DNA from 3 places in the Chungangia koreensis genome. Region 3 is predicted to be linked to each of the others. Evidence: riboswitches for the same ligand, from Rfam matches in the RefSeq annotation. Region 3 holds a riboswitch; each other region holds the start of a gene.
What was found. A riboswitch is a leader RNA that binds a small molecule or an ion and turns the genes downstream of it on or off. The one in region 3 is predicted to bind lysine.
Positions count from the first base shown of each region.

Region 1 (5,650 bases), on a different contig from region 3:
TGTCCTGGACAATAACTATCTAATCCAAACAGGTCACAAACACCCAGAATTATTTCGAGGGTTCAACTGTAGACTTAATTCGCTTTGACCACACAACAAATAGAACTAATAGGATCACTACAACAGCCACCATAGAAATTGCAACGGACTCCGTAAGCCCTAAGATTAAAAATCCTACAGCAGCAATGACAGCAGAAATAATTGCATATGGCAACTGTGTGATGACATGATCGATGTGGTTACTCCCAGCTCCTGTAGAAGAGAGAATAGTCGAATCGGAGATCGGTGACGCATGGTCCCCAAAAACGGATCCGGCTAATACCGCAGAGAGTGCAGGCAAGAGCAAGTCAATATCTGCAGTAATCATGATTTCACCGGCAATCGGGAGAAGAATCCCAAAGGAACCCCACGATGAGCCTGTAGAGAATGCTATAAATGCCGCCAAGATGAATAGTAAGAATGGCAATAAGCCAGTCGGAAGATCAAATGCGGTTACTACTTGGGCTAAATAGTCCCCTGTTTCAAGTTTGGTGATCAAGAAAGATAATGACCATGCAAATAACAGGATAAATACTGCCGGCATCATGGATTTGATTCCGCTCCAAAATGCGAGTCCGATCAAGGACGGACTAAAGGTCTCATTTTTCCCTGATTGGCTGACATACAAGATTACAGCCGCAATGGTCCCAATGATTCCTCCTGTTAAGAGAGAAAGGGGAACGTCCGTATTCTCGAACATTTTCCAAATATTCAACTCATAGCCAGCATTTACATAGCCAGTTGCAAGCATTGTGATGATTGTAGAGACGATCAGCAAGATAATCGGGAGAACCAAGTCACGGACCTTGCCATGCTGATGTGCAGGAAATTCTTCTTTTAATTCTCCTGGAATCTTTTTACTATCATCGTATAAGATCCCTTTTTCAAGGGCTAATGTTTCATGTTTTTTCATTTGGAATAAATCAAAATCTGAAATTGCGACAAAAAACACGATGGAAAGGGTTGTGATGACATAAAAGTTCATCGGTACCATTAACATGAAAGCAGACAAAGGTGAATATTCCAGTACGCTTTGTCCTGCCAGAATCGTCCCAATTAAGGCAATTAAATATGCTCCCCAGCTTGAAACCGGTGAAACGACACATATTGGTGCAGAGGTTGAATCGATAAAGTATGCAAGTTTTGCACGCGAGATCCGGTGCTTGTCCGAAATAGGACGAGCAATTTGACCAACTGCCAGCGCGTTAAAATAATCATCTATAAAAATGATGACCCCTAAGAATGCGGTTAAAAGCTTTGCCCCTCTTCGCGTCTTAATCCGTTTAACGGCCCAATCCGCAAAGGCGCGGCTTCCACCTGACAAGCTGACAAATGCTGTAATAACTCCAAGAAGTAAAATAAATAGGATGATGAATATATTATACGTGTTTATTCCATCATCCCAAAAAGTTGTCGCGAATGACGCAAAGATGTCTTTCACAAACCCAGTTGGGGATAAGCTAGCCAAAATAGCGGCGCTGACAATCCCGATCCCCAAGGATAAGATGACACGTTTAGTTATTAACACCATTATAATGGCAAGTAAAGGCGGTACAATTGAAAAAATAGTACCTTCCATGAATAGTTCCTCCTTTTGTGTAGGAAGAGGCCAAATAAAAAGGCCGGCATCAGGCATCATTATACCCGTAGCCGGCCTTAACCAATCGCTGTCGTGAAAAACAAAAAGTCTTGTTTCACCTTACTGACGATAGCTCTCCATCCGTCGTCCGGATGACAGTGATCCTCCTATTCGGAGTATCCCCAACCGCAACATTCTCGACTAGAACATTCCGGCTTCGGCATCGCCTCCTTTCATACACGGTCAACGTTGTCATCCTCACGTGTACTACTCTTAGGTGATGCGGCCTCTACCTCATCATATTTAAATTCAATGTATATAAGATTATCAATTTACCGCTGAAAATTCAAGAGGATTATTCTGGTGGATCTGCGTCTAAAGGAAGGGGCACTTCTACTGAAGGAGCATTAGAACTATCACCATTTGTATAGATATGTGGAACAGGTCCTTTTACCAAACCGATGGCCACTGGAATACGCTGTTCAACTACACTGGATGTTGTAGCCATTGGAATGATAATTTGTACATTCACTTTCATATGGATATAAACTTCTACATACGCATTATTTATTCCAAATTCCCTGATATCTGTTCCAATATTGGATTCGACATTACCGATTAGGTGAAAACGAATGGGTATTTTAGGACCCAAATTACCTATAAGCGGAATATTGGCAGCCTGCCCCAACGGTACATAAAACACGATTCCACCCTTTTCCTGCATTGCGTCTTTATCAAATTCATAATCATTTTCAGGCAGAAGCTCCAGATTACCTTGCTCAGCCTGTTCAAGATGTGATTGAACTAAAGTGGTAGTGTCCGCACGTACCCTATTAATAATTTCTGTGTTGAAACGTGTAGTGACCATATTGGACGATTCCGTAGGAACTTCTTCAATGATATCATTCACGTCCATCACATTCGTGACACGTGAATTCGTCGCTCTGCTTATGACCAATGAAGCGATTTTATTGGTCTGCACTTTTGCATACTCCAAAAAGATCGGATTTAATCGTGTGTTCACGAATACTAAGAAAATCCCTATTGAAATAATAAGGACGGGGATGATCAGCGGTGTCAATCTGATATTCCATCTTCTTCGCCTCCGGGAATGAGGAAATCGCACAAAAAACGCCTCCTTCCGCAGTTTATGAGAAGGAGGTTTTTATTATGTCCTATTGTTTTGAAGGTTCCGGCTTGGTCTTTATTAAATAATCTGCAAAGATATCCCGGATGAATTCTGGCATATAATAGATTTTTGGTGCCCGTTGAAAACTCGGGAAGAAGAAACCGAATGTAAACATATCAAGGGTTGCAAGCCGATATTCCTTTTGGGGATCAACATGTTCCCCGCTAATGAGCAATCGTTTTTCCTCGTCTAACTTCATGTTACACCATATGAGCTTACCCATTACAGAACCTCTAAAACCGAGTCCTTTAATTTCGATGGCTGGCCAGTCTGCATTTAAAGACTGCAGGTAAGCTTCCTTCAGCTCCGCCCCTGTCAACTCCACAACTGTCAAATTAATCGGGTGGGGCAAGGTCTGATGAATATCAAATGCGGTGACATTCCCTTCTGGAAGCCCATCTAAAAATATGCCTGCGTTAAATAAGGCACAATCTGCGCCAGTACAGTCCAAGAGCGATTGTCCAAATAGGCTACTAAGTTTGGAGTTGGAGAACCATTCCTTTTTCATGGCAGTTCCGTTATAAAATAGGGGTTTCTTTAGCAACTCGTGTCCCTTATTTATCAACTCATCATCGTAGTTTTGATCACTGCTTTCATCGAGTTCATTCGCGTCATATAGAATCGCTTTTTTATCTACAATCGTTTTCTGATCACTATCTAATTCCACCATGACATGGCCTACATACTGTCCGAACTTCCCTGCACCTGTAAGCAAGGTATCGCCTACCTGTTTCCCCTCGTGCAGCACATGATGTGTATGCGCTCCAAAAATAACATCGATATCCGGACATTCTTCCGCTAACTGTTCATCCTCATGAATGCCTAAATGTGAAAGAATGATTATCAGATCCGTCTGGTCTTTTAACAGATGAACCTGCTTACGGATTTCCTCACGACCAGGAGTGATGGTCCAGCCCAAACGTTCATAGAAAGGCGTGAATGCAGCTGTAGCTCCAATCACACCGATTTTAACGCCAGTCTTCGTTTCGATGATCTCATATGGCTTTAGCCATGCAGGTCTGCTTCCGTCCTTTTCGTAAAGGTTGCAAACAATCACGTCAAAATTCGCCTGTTCGTAAAGCTCTGAAAGACGATCCTTGTGCATCGTGATTCCTTCGTTGTTCCCGATTGTCACAAGATCGTACCCTGCTTCATTCAAAAGCTGAACATTGCCTTTCCCGAATGTCCCTTCTGTAAACGGATGAGAACGGTCAACGTGATCACCAATATCCAAGAGGAAGCAACTCTCCCCCTCTTCTTCATGCCATTGTTTTCGAACATTCAACAAATGCCGGATCTTCGGCCAATGCTGGAAGTGACTATGTAAATCATTTGTATGATAAAAATGAATCGTTTCAATCAATCAAATCGCCTCTTTCACCCAAAAATCCCTTCAAATATTGAGCGGATTCCCATTAACAGCAGGATAATTCTCAAAATCGTCACTAACGTTTCCGATTTTAGTTTACTGTTCAAGTAAGCACCCAATTTTGCACCGATATACGCGGCTGGTATGACCGGTATCGTATAGAGCCAAGGTACGTTTCCAAGGGAAATATGAGTGGCTGAATTCACAAGTGCCGACAGAAAGACCATAAACATCGAAGTTCCAACTGCCACATGTGGCGGGAACAAAAACAGCAAGATCATAGCAGGGACAATAATTGATCCGCCACCAATCCCGAATAAGCCCGACATGAAGCCGACGCCGAAGGTTAAGAGGAGGGCAAACCAAATCGGATATCCATATGTATATTGACGACCAGCGGGATCAATGAACTCTCTCTTCTTTCCATTCTCTACAAACCACAACACAGGTTTCAAGTACTTACGGACTAATAACAGTGTCGAGATTATTAAAAGTAGTATGCCGAAATACAAATTAAAAGAAGGCAAATCCAATCCTTTATTGACCCACGCTCCTATTAGTGTACCCGGAACACTCCCTGCAAAAAAGATAAGGCTGCTGCGATAATCCACCGTTTTCTTCTTCATATAGGACAAGGTCGAAGCAAGCCCTGTGAAAACCATCATAATGACCGACAGACCAACGATTTTTTGGGGCGTGAGATCAGGGATCCATCCCATCGTAATTCCTAAAAATATAGTGGCGGGCACTAAAATAATTCCGCCTCCGAGACCGACAAGTGCCCCGACGATACCCGAAAATAAGGCCAACAATGCCAGCAAAATCCATTCCATTAAAATTCTCCTCCGAATAAATCAAGTTGTTTCGGTGCAAGACCCTCATACGAAATCCCTAAAATCTTTTGGAACTGCTTCGCATTGGCCGCTGCATGCCCGCCTGAATTATTATTGAACAACACATAGACACGGTCTGTTTGTTTTTCCAACAGGGTTGCCGTTTTACTTAATTGTTTTAATTCTTCTCTATTGTAATCATATAAATAACGTACCCTCCGCCACTGCTCATCATCTCCTGGATTACGCCAACCGTGTATGTTTCGGCCATGGAGCCGGAAGAGTACCTTTTCCTTATTCGTTGAAATCGGTACTAACGGGATACTTCCCTCACCGGATTGAGGCTCATCGCAGATCGAGTGGATCAATCCATTTTCACGTAGAAATGTCAATGTCCCATCACGGAAATCTATGTGATACCACGATTGATGCCTGAACTCTATCGCAAGTTCGAATTCGTTGAGCCGTTCACGTATCGATCGTATTTCCTCTACATTCTTCTTCTGGCAATCAAACCATGGCGGAAACTGAACCAATACCATTGCCAGCTTTCCAGCCTCTTTTAAAGGCCGAATGGAACGACTAAACAATTCAAACATCTCATCCTCAGACGCAAAGGGCAGCTCACCCCGGTGGTGGCC
Region 1 covers NZ_JBHSEC010000020.1:43,864-49,513, forward strand. Annotated here, with positions in the region: gene ACFOZY_RS13200 (Na+/H+ antiporter NhaC family protein) at 50-1,618, opposite strand; lysine riboswitch at 1,741-1,918, opposite strand; gene yunB (sporulation protein YunB) at 1,974-2,642, opposite strand; gene ACFOZY_RS13210 (hypothetical protein) at 2,587-2,712, opposite strand; gene ACFOZY_RS13215 (bifunctional metallophosphatase/5'-nucleotidase) at 2,794-4,170, opposite strand; gene ACFOZY_RS13220 (sulfite exporter TauE/SafE family protein) at 4,185-5,009, opposite strand; gene ACFOZY_RS13225 (DUF72 domain-containing protein) at 5,009-5,650, opposite strand, start outside.
Region 1: it holds a riboswitch for lysine, as region 3 does, so the genes downstream of both, ACFOZY_RS13200 (Na+/H+ antiporter NhaC family protein) here and ACFOZY_RS15090 (ABC transporter permease subunit) in region 3, are expected to answer to the same signal.

Region 2 (5,650 bases), on a different contig from region 3:
TCCAGACACGTCCACCTTCACCACGAGCAGATTCCGACATGAGACGAAGTTTGTCGTCTCCAGGAATAGCAGTCGGATGAATTTGGATGAACTCTCCATTTGCATAATAGCCGCCTTGCTGGTAAATGATTGAAGCAGCGGATCCTGTATTGATAATGGAGTTTGTAGACTTACCAAAGATAATTCCAGGGCCGCCTGTTGCCATAATGACAGCATCGCCGCGGAATGTTTTGATTTCGCCAGTTGTTAAGTTTTGAACAACAATACCACGAGCGTGGCCATCATCGTCAAGGACGACTCCAAGGAATTCCCATCCTTCATATTTTGTTACGAGACCTTCTACCTCATAACGACGAACTTGTTCATCCAATGCGTAAAGCAGTTGCTGACCAGTTGTTGCACCAGCGAATGCTGTACGGTGGTATAGTGTTCCCCCAAAACGTCGGAAGTCCAAAAGTCCTTCCGGAGTACGGTTGAACATAACACCCATACGGTCGAACAAGTGGATGATTCCAGGAGCAGCCTCGGCCATTGCTTTAACAGGCGGTTGGTTCGCAAGGAAGTCCCCACCGTAAACCGTGTCGTCAAAGTGTTTTGCAGGTGAGTCTCCCTCACCTTTTGTATTTACAGCACCGTTAATACCGCCTTGTGCACAAACAGAGTGTGAGCGTTTAACAGGAACTAATGAAAATAAATCTACAGGTGTGCCGGATTCGGCTGCTTTCATTGTCGCTGCCAGACCGGCGAGTCCGCCACCGACAACGATCAACTTACTTTTAGCCATCTTTTTTTCACTCCTCTTTCTAACGTAATCAAGCGTTTCCATCTTTCATGTGATGTCATCACACAAAGGCAAGTAATGCACGAATGCCGATTACGGATAAAGCAACGAATATGATAAGCGTAACATAAGTAGTCACTTGTTGTGACCTTGGTGAATGTGTAATTCCCCAGCTAACAAGGAACGACCAAATTCCGTTTGCTAAGTGGAAAGTTGCGGAAACAACACCTAAAATGTAGAATGCAAGCATCCAAGGGTTTTCTAAAATATTCACCATCATGTTGAAATCTACTTCCGCTGCACCAATTGCTTTTTGCCAACGAGTTTCATAAATATGCCATGCGATAAAAATGACAAGGAAAACTCCAGTAAAACGTTGCAGGACATACATCCAATTTCGGAACGTACCATATTTCTTCACATTATTAGAGGAAGTAAATGCGATATAAACCCCATAAAATGCATGGAACATTAATGGAATATAGATCACAAACCATTCAAGGAATAGTACGAATGGCAAGTTCCCCATGAAATTTGAAGCAGTGTTGAATGCCTCTTCCCCTTGCGTAGCGAAATGGTTAATAACCAAGTGCTGCGTAAGGAATAAACCGACTGGGATGATACCCAATAGGGAGTGAAGTCGGCGCCAATAAAATTCCGATTCTCTCTTCAAGAATAATAACCTCCTTGATCCTAAATAGACAGCTGGGCCACGTCCCCGACTGCGTATTTTGTCATGTTACAGTTATGTGACATGTACATTGTACTCTTCTAAATTTGGAGCGTCAAGGCAACGAAGAGTTTTGTGAAATAATTATCATGCCCTTTTTTCGACATGGATTGTAAGCATTTTCAAAAACTTGACGAGATATTTATTTTTAAACTCTTTATAATGGATGAGAAGGAAGGTGAAATTTATGGAACAGGATCAGCGACAAGTATCAGCATTCGGGTATGAATTAATTAGAGATCACGTGCTATCAACGATTTTAGGAAAGCATCAAGAAGATATACTTTACTGGGCAGGAAAGGACCTTGCCCGAAAATTTCCGTTATTTTCAATGGAAGAAACGCCTTCTTTCTTTGCAGAGGCTGGGTGGGGCTCATTGGAACTTGAAAAACTAACAAAATCTGAAGCTTATTACATATTAACGGCGGAACCGGAGATTCTTAAAATAGGAGACCGTTGTTTCCGTTTGGAAGCTGGTTTCCTTGCCGAACAGCACCAGAAAACAAGTGGCTATTTAACTGAGTGCTATGAAGAAAAAAATACGAAACGGAATCAGATCAGGTTTCATGTTAAGTGGGACCTTAAAGAAAAAGTTTAAAATCATTGTAATAATGGTAGACCAAATGGAAGTTTAACCACTTTACAAGAAGAATTTAAAAGCATTACCGGACACGCAGACTCCTCGAAAATGCTGCGCATTTCCTTCGTGCGGTGTCTTTTCGAGGAAGCTAATTCAATGTCCAGTGGGAATAGCTTTAGCTGAAGACCCCGCAGACAACAAGAGTTATTGAACAAAGGCGTTGCCGCGTCCTGGCTGCTCCACCGCTTCGCTTGTCGCAAAATTGCTGGGGAGCAGATTCCGGTAGCTATTTGGCAACGCCTTTGTGACCAACCTCCTGTTGGCCCGAAGCAAAGCCCACGGAAAGCGAAGTGTCCGGTAATGCGGGTTTTACAGACGTATACATTAAAATTGAATGGGCTACAGTATTTGTGCCAGCACTCTTCACAATAGAAGGGCTGGCACTTCATTATTAATCCCAAAATTTCCGATCGATTTGTGTTTGATATTGCTTAAATACACTACTATTCGTGTTCATGCCCTTTTTCGATAGCATCCGATTCAAATTGGATAGCCGCTTATTGTACTCTGATTCCAAAGAGACCTTCTCATCCCCCTGAGCACGCCGGATCGCATTTCCGATATCATTCATTTCTTTTTGGATTAGCATTGCTTCGTCATCGTACCCTGCGTTTTTCAAAATTCTTGCAGCCATACGCATTTCTTGCGGAAGATGTTCAAATTCATCTTTAGGCAGGGGCTTTCCCATTCCACTTAGATTATCGAATTCGCCCCGTTCTTGCGCCCGTTTAATAAGTTCTTCAATCATTTGCCAATTCAAGCAGGCTCATCCTTTCGGAAACCATGATTTTCCTCAATTATATCATAGACTAACTTCGGCATCCTCAGGAGAAAGACCATATTCATCATGGAGAGCATTTGCCGCTTGCAGCATCTCCGATTGTGGGACGACAACTGATACTTTAATCTCTGACGTACTGACCATCTTGATCGGGATTCCTTCTTGACGCAAGCGGTCAAACATCCTGGCAGCTACCCCTGGATTGGAAACCATGCCTGAGCCGACGATGGATACTTTGGATAACCCCACCTCAAAATCTGCATCTGTATAGCCTAAAACCTCTTTTTCTGAATTAAGAATCCGAATAGTCTCAGCAAAATCCTCTTTTTTAATTGAGAATGATACAGAAGGAGTGATTCCATCCATAATGCTTTGGACGATAATATCAACATCAATATGATGATTGGCCAGCGTAGTGAAAATTTTAGCAAGTGAGCCATTGAACGGAACCTCGTATGTAACTGTAATGCGGACAATATCCGATTCAAAGGCGACTCCCCGAACGATAAGATTGTTTTCCATTTGGACTTCCTCCTTGATCATGGTCCCTTCTTCAGCTGACATACTGGAACGGACGACTAATGGCACATCATAGTTTTTCGCAAATTCAACTGACCGCGGATGCAACACGCCCGCTCCTAAATGGGCAAGTTCCAACATTTCGTCATATGCGATTTCAGATAGTTTTCTTGCCGTTTTAACAGAACGAGGATCAGATGTATAAATACCGTCAACGTCAGTGTAAATATCGCAGCGTTCAGCGGATAAAGCTGAAGCAAGCGCCACAGCAGTCGTGTCAGAGCCGCCTCTCCCCAATGTGGTAATTTCTCCATATTGGTCAACCCCTTGAAAACCTGCAACAATGACAACTTTGCCTTCTTTCAATTGTCGTTCAACCTTTGTGCGATCGATATCGATGATTCTTGCATTGCGGTGGACGGATTCAGTTAAAATCCCAGCTTGCCACCCTGTGTAGGAAATAGCCTCTCCACCTAATTGCATAATAGCAAGTGACAATAAGGAAATCGTAATTTGTTCGCCCGTAGAAAGGAGCATGTCCATTTCACGTTTCGACGGCTCATGAGTAATTTCATTTGCCAAGGAGAGCAGTTCATCGGTTGTTTTGCCCATGGCAGACACGACTACGACAACTTCATGTCCTCTTTTCTTTTCATCCAGGATCCGTTTCGCGACATTCAAAATCTTTTCTGTCGTACCGACCGAGGTCCCACCAAATTTCATGACGATGCATCCCATAAACATTCTCCTTAAGTTCTGAAGAGCAATAATCAGATAGAAAAAGACGGCTTCCCTGGGAAAGGAAAGCCGTCCGGACATGTACAGTCAATAAAGACAGTTCATGTGAGATAGCTCTCCAGAATCAATTAGATTCTGACAGCCTCGCACTTCTTAAGCACGAAGCCAGCGATTTGCCGGTTACAGAACGGCAGAACACTTCGGCAGAGTCCCCTTTCACCATTCTTCACAGGATCTGAACTTCCTCTGAATGGTTACTATTGACCTCTGCACCTCTATCATCACGTAGCGTGATATGATCAGTGCTTTTACGATATCATACCTCGTTGTTTTTTGACAATGCTTCTTTTTTAAAATATTCCGCAACCGATTCAGCGATCTTTTCAGGAAGCCCTGCTTCCCTCAACTGTTCCGGCGTGGCTTCCCTTATTTTTTTCACTGAGCCGAAATGCCTCAAAAGCTTTTGTTTCCGTTTTGGTCCTACACCCTCAAGCTGATCAAGAACAGATGCTACTGCATGCTTGCCGCGTTGTTGACGATGAAAAGTGATAGCAAAACGATGGACCTCATCTTGGATCCGCTGAAGTAAATAGAACGCCTCACTTGTCCGTTTCAACGGTACAATCTCTAAAGGATCCCCGTAGAGCAATTGGGAGGTTTGATGCTTATCGTCCTTTGCCAAGCCTGCAATCGGAATCGACAGACCGAGTTCGTCTTCAATAATTTCCCTTGCAGCTTCAATTTGACCTTTCCCGCCATCAATGATTATCAAATCTGGCAAAGGAAGCTCCTCTTTCAATACCCGGGTATATCTCCTGCGTACAACCTCACGCATCGCGCCATAATCATCGTGTCTTCCGGCGATCTTTGTTTTGAATTTACGGTAATCCTTCTTAAACGGTTTGCCATCCGCGAAGACAATCATGGCTGAAACTGGATCAGCACCATAAATATGAGAGTTATCAAACGCCTCTATTCGAAGAGGTGGTGCAATCCTCATCGCTTCACTTAATTCCTCTACCGCCCCGATCGTCCGTTGCTCCTGACGTTCGATAAGCTGGAATTTTTCATTCAATGCAATTTTCGCATTTTTTGTTGCAAGTTCCAGTGTTTCTTTTTTCTTCCCGCGTTGTGGAATGAATACCTTAGAATTTAATAACTGATTGGCAAGCTCTAAGTCCGTAGTTTTTGGTACATAGATCTCTTTTGGAAGCATATGTTCAGGTTTATCATAGAATTGACCGAGATATGTGAGAAATTCCTCTTCAGGATCACGATAGATCGGGAAGAGCGATACCTCTCGCTCGAGCATTTTTCCTTGGCGCACAAAAAGAACCTGTACACACATCCATCCTTTATCCACGTAATAACCAAAATAATCTCGATCGATGTAATCATTCGTCGTAATTTTTTGTTTTTCCATGACTGCCTCAATATGAGCAATCTGGTCACGATATTCTT
Region 2 covers NZ_JBHSEC010000005.1:193,192-198,841, reverse strand. Annotated here, with positions in the region: gene sdhA (succinate dehydrogenase flavoprotein subunit) at 1-784, opposite strand, end outside; gene ACFOZY_RS05310 (succinate dehydrogenase cytochrome b558 subunit) at 843-1,454, opposite strand; gene ACFOZY_RS05305 (YslB family protein) at 1,699-2,109, shown strand; gene ACFOZY_RS05300 (DnaJ family domain-containing protein) at 2,543-2,911, opposite strand; gene ACFOZY_RS05295 (aspartate kinase) at 2,954-4,189, opposite strand; lysine riboswitch at 4,293-4,475, opposite strand; gene uvrC (excinuclease ABC subunit UvrC) at 4,506-5,650, opposite strand, start outside.
Region 2: it holds a riboswitch for lysine, as region 3 does, so the genes downstream of both, ACFOZY_RS05295 (aspartate kinase) here and ACFOZY_RS15090 (ABC transporter permease subunit) in region 3, are expected to answer to the same signal.

Region 3 (5,650 bases):
GGAGCAAGCCGAGAGAGCAAGAGAAGCAGCTAAGATCAATGCTGACCCAGATACTATTTTCTTATTCAAAATAATATCCTCCTCTTTTTTGTTATTTTTTTGAAGCAAACAAATGGTATCATAGCAAAATATATTATTCAAATAGATTGTTTGGATTTTGTAACAAACTCTTAACAAAGTCTTAATATTAAAGGGTTTTCAAAATTAAAATAATTCTTTTCTAAAAATTATCTTTATTGCAATAAAAGTATTATCTCTTGATAAACTCATATTTTAGTATTATAGTGGTCACGATAAATAGTAACGATAAATAAAGGAGGAAACAATTTATGAAGAAAAAATTATTAAGCGCTATATTCTTATCATTTTCTCTTGTTGCTTTAGCAGCATGTGGTTCGGATGATACGGCAAAAGAACCTGCAACTGAAGATACAGATACAGTTCATCCCGAAACTGAAAAAGTACAAAAAGAGGAAACAGTTGAACCAACAGGTAATGTAGTAGAAGTAACAATCCACGCTACAAACTTTGAGTTCGATAAAAAAGAAATTAAAGCAAATGTGGGCGATACGATTAAATTGACAGTAGTCAATGATTCAGGCGCTCATGGCGTTGGTATAGACGGATACGATGTTGAAGTTACCGGCGGCGAAACAGTTGAATTCGTAGCAGATAAAGCTGGAGAATTCGAATATTATTGTTCAGTAATGTGTGGTACTGGTCATGATAGCATGACTGGAACATTAATCGTTTCCTAATAAGAACAAACAGTTCCAATAAAAGCTGTCCCTCAGGAAGATATCTACCTGAGGGACAGCTTTTTCTTTTTATCAGGTGGTTCTTCCGAAAAGTGTGTCTCGAAAAACGTTTCAATTTTGTCTATCTTGGTTTATCGGCGGGTATAACACGAATACATAGACAGCAATTTTGGGAGGAACTCGCGCATGAAGTGGAGAGGCAGAAGGGCAAGTACAAATGTAGAAGACAGACGTGGGATGGGCGGTAAGACTTTGATCGGCGGTGGTATAGGCGGCATTGTACTTTTGCTCATTGTCACCTTTTTAGGCGGAGACCCAACAGAAATGATGAATAACTTCCAAATGGGAGCGAATGAACCTTACGTGGAAACAAAAGAGGATCAGGAGCTCGCCGAGTTCGTGTCAGTCGTCTTGGCGGACACGGAAACAGTATGGAACGATCAGTTTCAGGAGCAAGGGATGGACTATCGGGAACCTACTTTGGTCTTGTTTTCAGGGAGTGTTCAAACAGCTTGTGGGGGTGCCTCATCAGCAGTCGGACCTTTCTATTGCCCAGGTGATGAAAAGCTATATATTGACCTAAGCTTCTAAAAGGAGCTTCAGAACCGTTTCAATGCACCGGGTGACTTTGCGATGGCTTATGTCGTTGCCCATGAGGTTGGACATCATATTCAAACACAGTTGGGCATATCCCAGCAGATGGCAGAGCTGCGTCAGAAGTTGAGTGAGAAAGAATATAACAAATATCAAGTGCGTATGGAATTGCAGGCTGACTATTTGGCGGGTGTTTGGGCTCATCATGCCCAAGGAATGGGGCTTTTAGAAGAAGGAGACTTAGAAGAAGCGTTGAATGCTGCCTTTGCAATTGGTGATGATACGTTACAAAAACAGGCACAAGGGTATATAGTACCTGACAGCTTTACTCATGGAACGTCCGAACAACGGAAGAAATGGTTCTATCGAGGCTTCCAGTATGGGGACTTGGACCATGGGGATACATTCAACACAAATGATTTATAAGGAGTGATAGGAAATGGAAGGACAAGTACGTTCATTTTTCTTGGAGGACCGTGGAGACATTCCGAATAATCAGCATTTGCCGGTTATTTTCTATCAAGGTGTATTTGACGACGGTTTAAATATGGAGGCTGCGTTCGCCCGCCATAATTGGACGAATAGTTGGACAGGGGATATTTACGACTATCATCATTACCATAGCAATACGCATGAAGTATTAGGAGTGAAATCAGGAAAGGCCACGTTGCTTTTAGGTGGCGATGATGGAGAACGCCTTGAATTGGATGCAGGGGATGTTATTGTTTTGCCTGCTGGAACAGGTCATAAGAAATTGGAAAGCAATTTCGACTTCGAAGTGATCGGCGCTTATCCGAATGGTATGTCACATAACTTGCGTGAGCGGGATCCGCACGGCAGAGCCGAGTCACTCGATGAAATCCAGAATGTCCCGGTTCCGGATATGGATCCGGTCTATGGAGAGGATGGACCTTTACGCCATAAGTGGGTGAAGTAACGGAAGATATGACTAATTGCCTAAGAAGGGTTGACATGTCCCATTTGTTATTCTAAAATAGGGCACAATGAATTGAATACGTAACCTCATCTTTCACAGGTGAGGTAGAGGCGCGGTATTTAACAGTCCTTGGTAGAGCTCAGAGAAGCGATGAAGCCATGGAGAAGGAAATATCGCCGAAGTGTGCATGATTTCTCGAATTATGCATGCTGGGTCTGCAGTTAAGAGCTGCAGGACTGTCTCGATTAATTCCCAAGTTGATCGAGTTGTGCTATCTCATTTATGGGAAAGAAGAGGAATTTTGGGTAACCGTCAAAGGCCTGAGTTCGTCTCAGGCCTTTTTATTATACGGTTGCCTTTTTGTATTCACCAAAACTATGACAACAAGGAGAGAATCATAATGAAAAAGAAATTAGCAGTTTTAGCAACAATTTCACTATCAGCAATGATGATGTTGGCAGGGTGTGGAAGCGGCTCTGAAACACCTGAAGCGTCCGCAGACGAAAATACATTTAGAGTTGGACTTGAAGCAGGTTATGCTCCGTTTAACTGGACACAGATGGATGACTCTAATGGCGGAGTGAAAATTGACGGGAATGCAGAATATGCTGGCGGTTATGATGTTGAAATCGCAAAGAAAATTGCGGATGGTTTAGGAAGAGAATTAGTTATTGTGAAATCGGAATGGGACGGGCTTGTACCTTCTTTGACTTCTAATAAGATTGACGCAATCATTGCAGGAATGTCTCCGACGGAAGAACGGAAGAAGACGATCGACTTTACGGATAACTACTATACTTCTGATTTAGTAATGGTTGTAAAAAAAGGATCCGCGTTTGAAAATGCAAAGTCTATCCAAGATTTCAGCGGTGCAAAAGTGACTGCTCAGTTAAATACATTCCACTACTCTGTAATTGATCAGATCAAAGATGTTAAAAAGCAGACTGCAATGGACAACTTTCCTGCAATGCGTGTAGCACTTGAGTCCGGCATGATCGATGGATATGTATCTGAACGTCCTGAAGGGATTAGCGCATCTTCGGCAAATGACAATTTCGTGATGGTTGAATTCGAAGAAGGGTTCGAGACATCCGCTGATGACACGGCGATTGCAGTGGGCGTTAAGAAAGACAGCGAATTGACAGCAAAGATTAATGAAATCCTTTCTACCATTTCAGAAGAAGAACGCCAGGAAATTATGGATAATGCAATCTTGAACCAGCCAGCAGCACAATAATAAGCCGGCAAAGCCGGTTCCACTTAGAAAAGGGGGAGAAGCATGAGCTATGAATGGATCGTGACTATCATCTCAGATAACTGGCCGATGTTTCTCCGCGGAGCGGGGATGACCTTACTCATTTCCATCATCGGTACATTAATCGGGGCTATGATTGGATTAGCGATTGGAGTCATTCGGACGGCTCCGGTTTCAGAAAGTAAATTGAAAAGAGTTCTTCTTAAGATAGTCGATGTCATTTTATCGGCATATATCGAATTTTTCCGAGGCACTCCGATGATTGTCCAAGCGATGGTCATTTTTTACGGCTCCGCTTTGGCCTTCGGCATTGATATGGATCGGCTGATAGCTGCAATCATCATCGTCTCTATCAACACCGGGGCATATATGGCTGAAATTGTGCGGGGAGGTATTTTATCAGTCGATAAAGGCCAATTTGAGGCGGCACATGCAATTGGAATGAGTCATTTCCAGACGATGCGCCATGTCGTCATGCCACAGGTAATACGGAACATTCTCCCCGCAACTGGGAACCAATTCATTATCAACATTAAAGATACATCCGTATTAAACGTAATCGGCGTGACAGAGCTATTTTTCCAAACAAAGTCAGTCGCAGGAAACAACTTCAGGTATTTTGAATCGTTTTTCGTTGCTTGTGTTCTATACTTCGTTATGACTTATGCAGTTACGTTGATCCTTCGCTATGTTGAAAGAAAAATGGATGGACCCGAAAATTACGTGATCGTCGGTCAGCCAAATGTAATCGGCACTGGACAGATTAAAGAAAAATAGAAGGAGGGAAGATAATGGAAGCGGTTATAGATATTCAGCACATAAGCAAATCTTTCGGTCAACATGAAGTGTTAAAGGATATCGACTTTACAGTCCATAAAGGGGAAGTCGTCTCCATCATCGGCTCTTCAGGTTCGGGGAAATCCACCCTCCTTCGATGCATCAATTTGTTGGAGAAACCAAGTGGTGGGATGATCATCTATAAAGGTGAGAATATATTGGACGGCAAGCATAATGTCAACTCGTACCGGACTAAGTTGGGCATGGTTTTCCAGCAGTTCAATTTATTCAACAATCATAATGTATTGGAAAATTGTACGGTCGGGCAAATGAAAGTGTTGAAACGTTCGAGGGAAGAAGCAGAAAAAGTGTCGATGCGGTACTTGAAGGTTGTCGGCATGGACCAATATGTCAATGCGAAACCGAAGCAGCTATCTGGCGGCCAGAAACAGCGTGTGGCGATTGCACGTGCATTGTCGATGGAACCGGATGTCATGCTGTTTGACGAACCGACGTCCGCCCTTGACCCGGAAATGGTCGGCGAAGTTTTAAAGGTAATGAAAGAATTGGCCGAATCAGGGTTAACGATGCTAATCGTCACGCATGAAATGGAATTTGCAAGGGAAGTATCTGATCGGGTCGTCTTTATGGACAAAGGGGTCATTGCAGAAGAAGGGAAACCGGAACAGTTATTCAATCACCCGAACCAAGAACGGACGCGAGAATTCTTGAAAAGAACGTTAGGGTCAAATGTGTGATCACTAACATAACTAAAAACTAATGATAGAACAAGAAGACTCCAGCATTTCATTTGCTGGAGTCTTTTCTACAGTTTTATGACTGTGGGTATGTTTCCTGAAGGAATTTAACAGATGCCAAAATCAGCTCTTTCAGGATCTCTTCATCGATATCAGCCAATTTGTTGATGTAGACACAAGCGGCTCCGGTAGTATGCTTGCCGAATCGCTTTAGTAACTCTTCACGCTCTGATTCACCTGGCGTAAAGTATAAGCTAATCTTCGCTTTCCTTGGAGAAAAGCCAACCAATGGGGCTTCCCCCTCGTGACCGGATTGGTATTTGTAATGATACGAACCGAATCCGATAATGCTTGGCCCCCACATTTTCGCTTCCAAACCTGTTGCTTCAGTGAAAATATCCAGTAACCGGTACGCATCCGCCTTTTTCTTCGGACTATCCACCCGTTCAATAAATTCAATGACGCTATGGTCAGTCTCTTTCGTTTTTAACTTATACATTTATAATCCTCCTTGGCCGTGACATTCTTTCATTTCATCGCTGGTCGTGTAGAATCCTTCCATCAGGCAGTA
Region 3 covers NZ_JBHSEC010000022.1:79,717-85,366, forward strand. Annotated here, with positions in the region: gene ACFOZY_RS15070 (pyrroloquinoline quinone-dependent dehydrogenase) at 1-69, opposite strand, end outside; gene ACFOZY_RS15075 (hypothetical protein) at 330-758, shown strand; partial or broken gene ypfJ (KPN_02809 family neutral zinc metallopeptidase) at 945-1,778, shown strand; gene ACFOZY_RS15085 (cupin domain-containing protein) at 1,792-2,289, shown strand; lysine riboswitch at 2,387-2,571, shown strand; partial or broken gene ACFOZY_RS15090 (ABC transporter permease subunit) at 2,735-4,321, shown strand; gene ACFOZY_RS15095 (amino acid ABC transporter ATP-binding protein) at 4,336-5,079, shown strand; gene ACFOZY_RS15100 (DUF1801 domain-containing protein) at 5,156-5,578, opposite strand.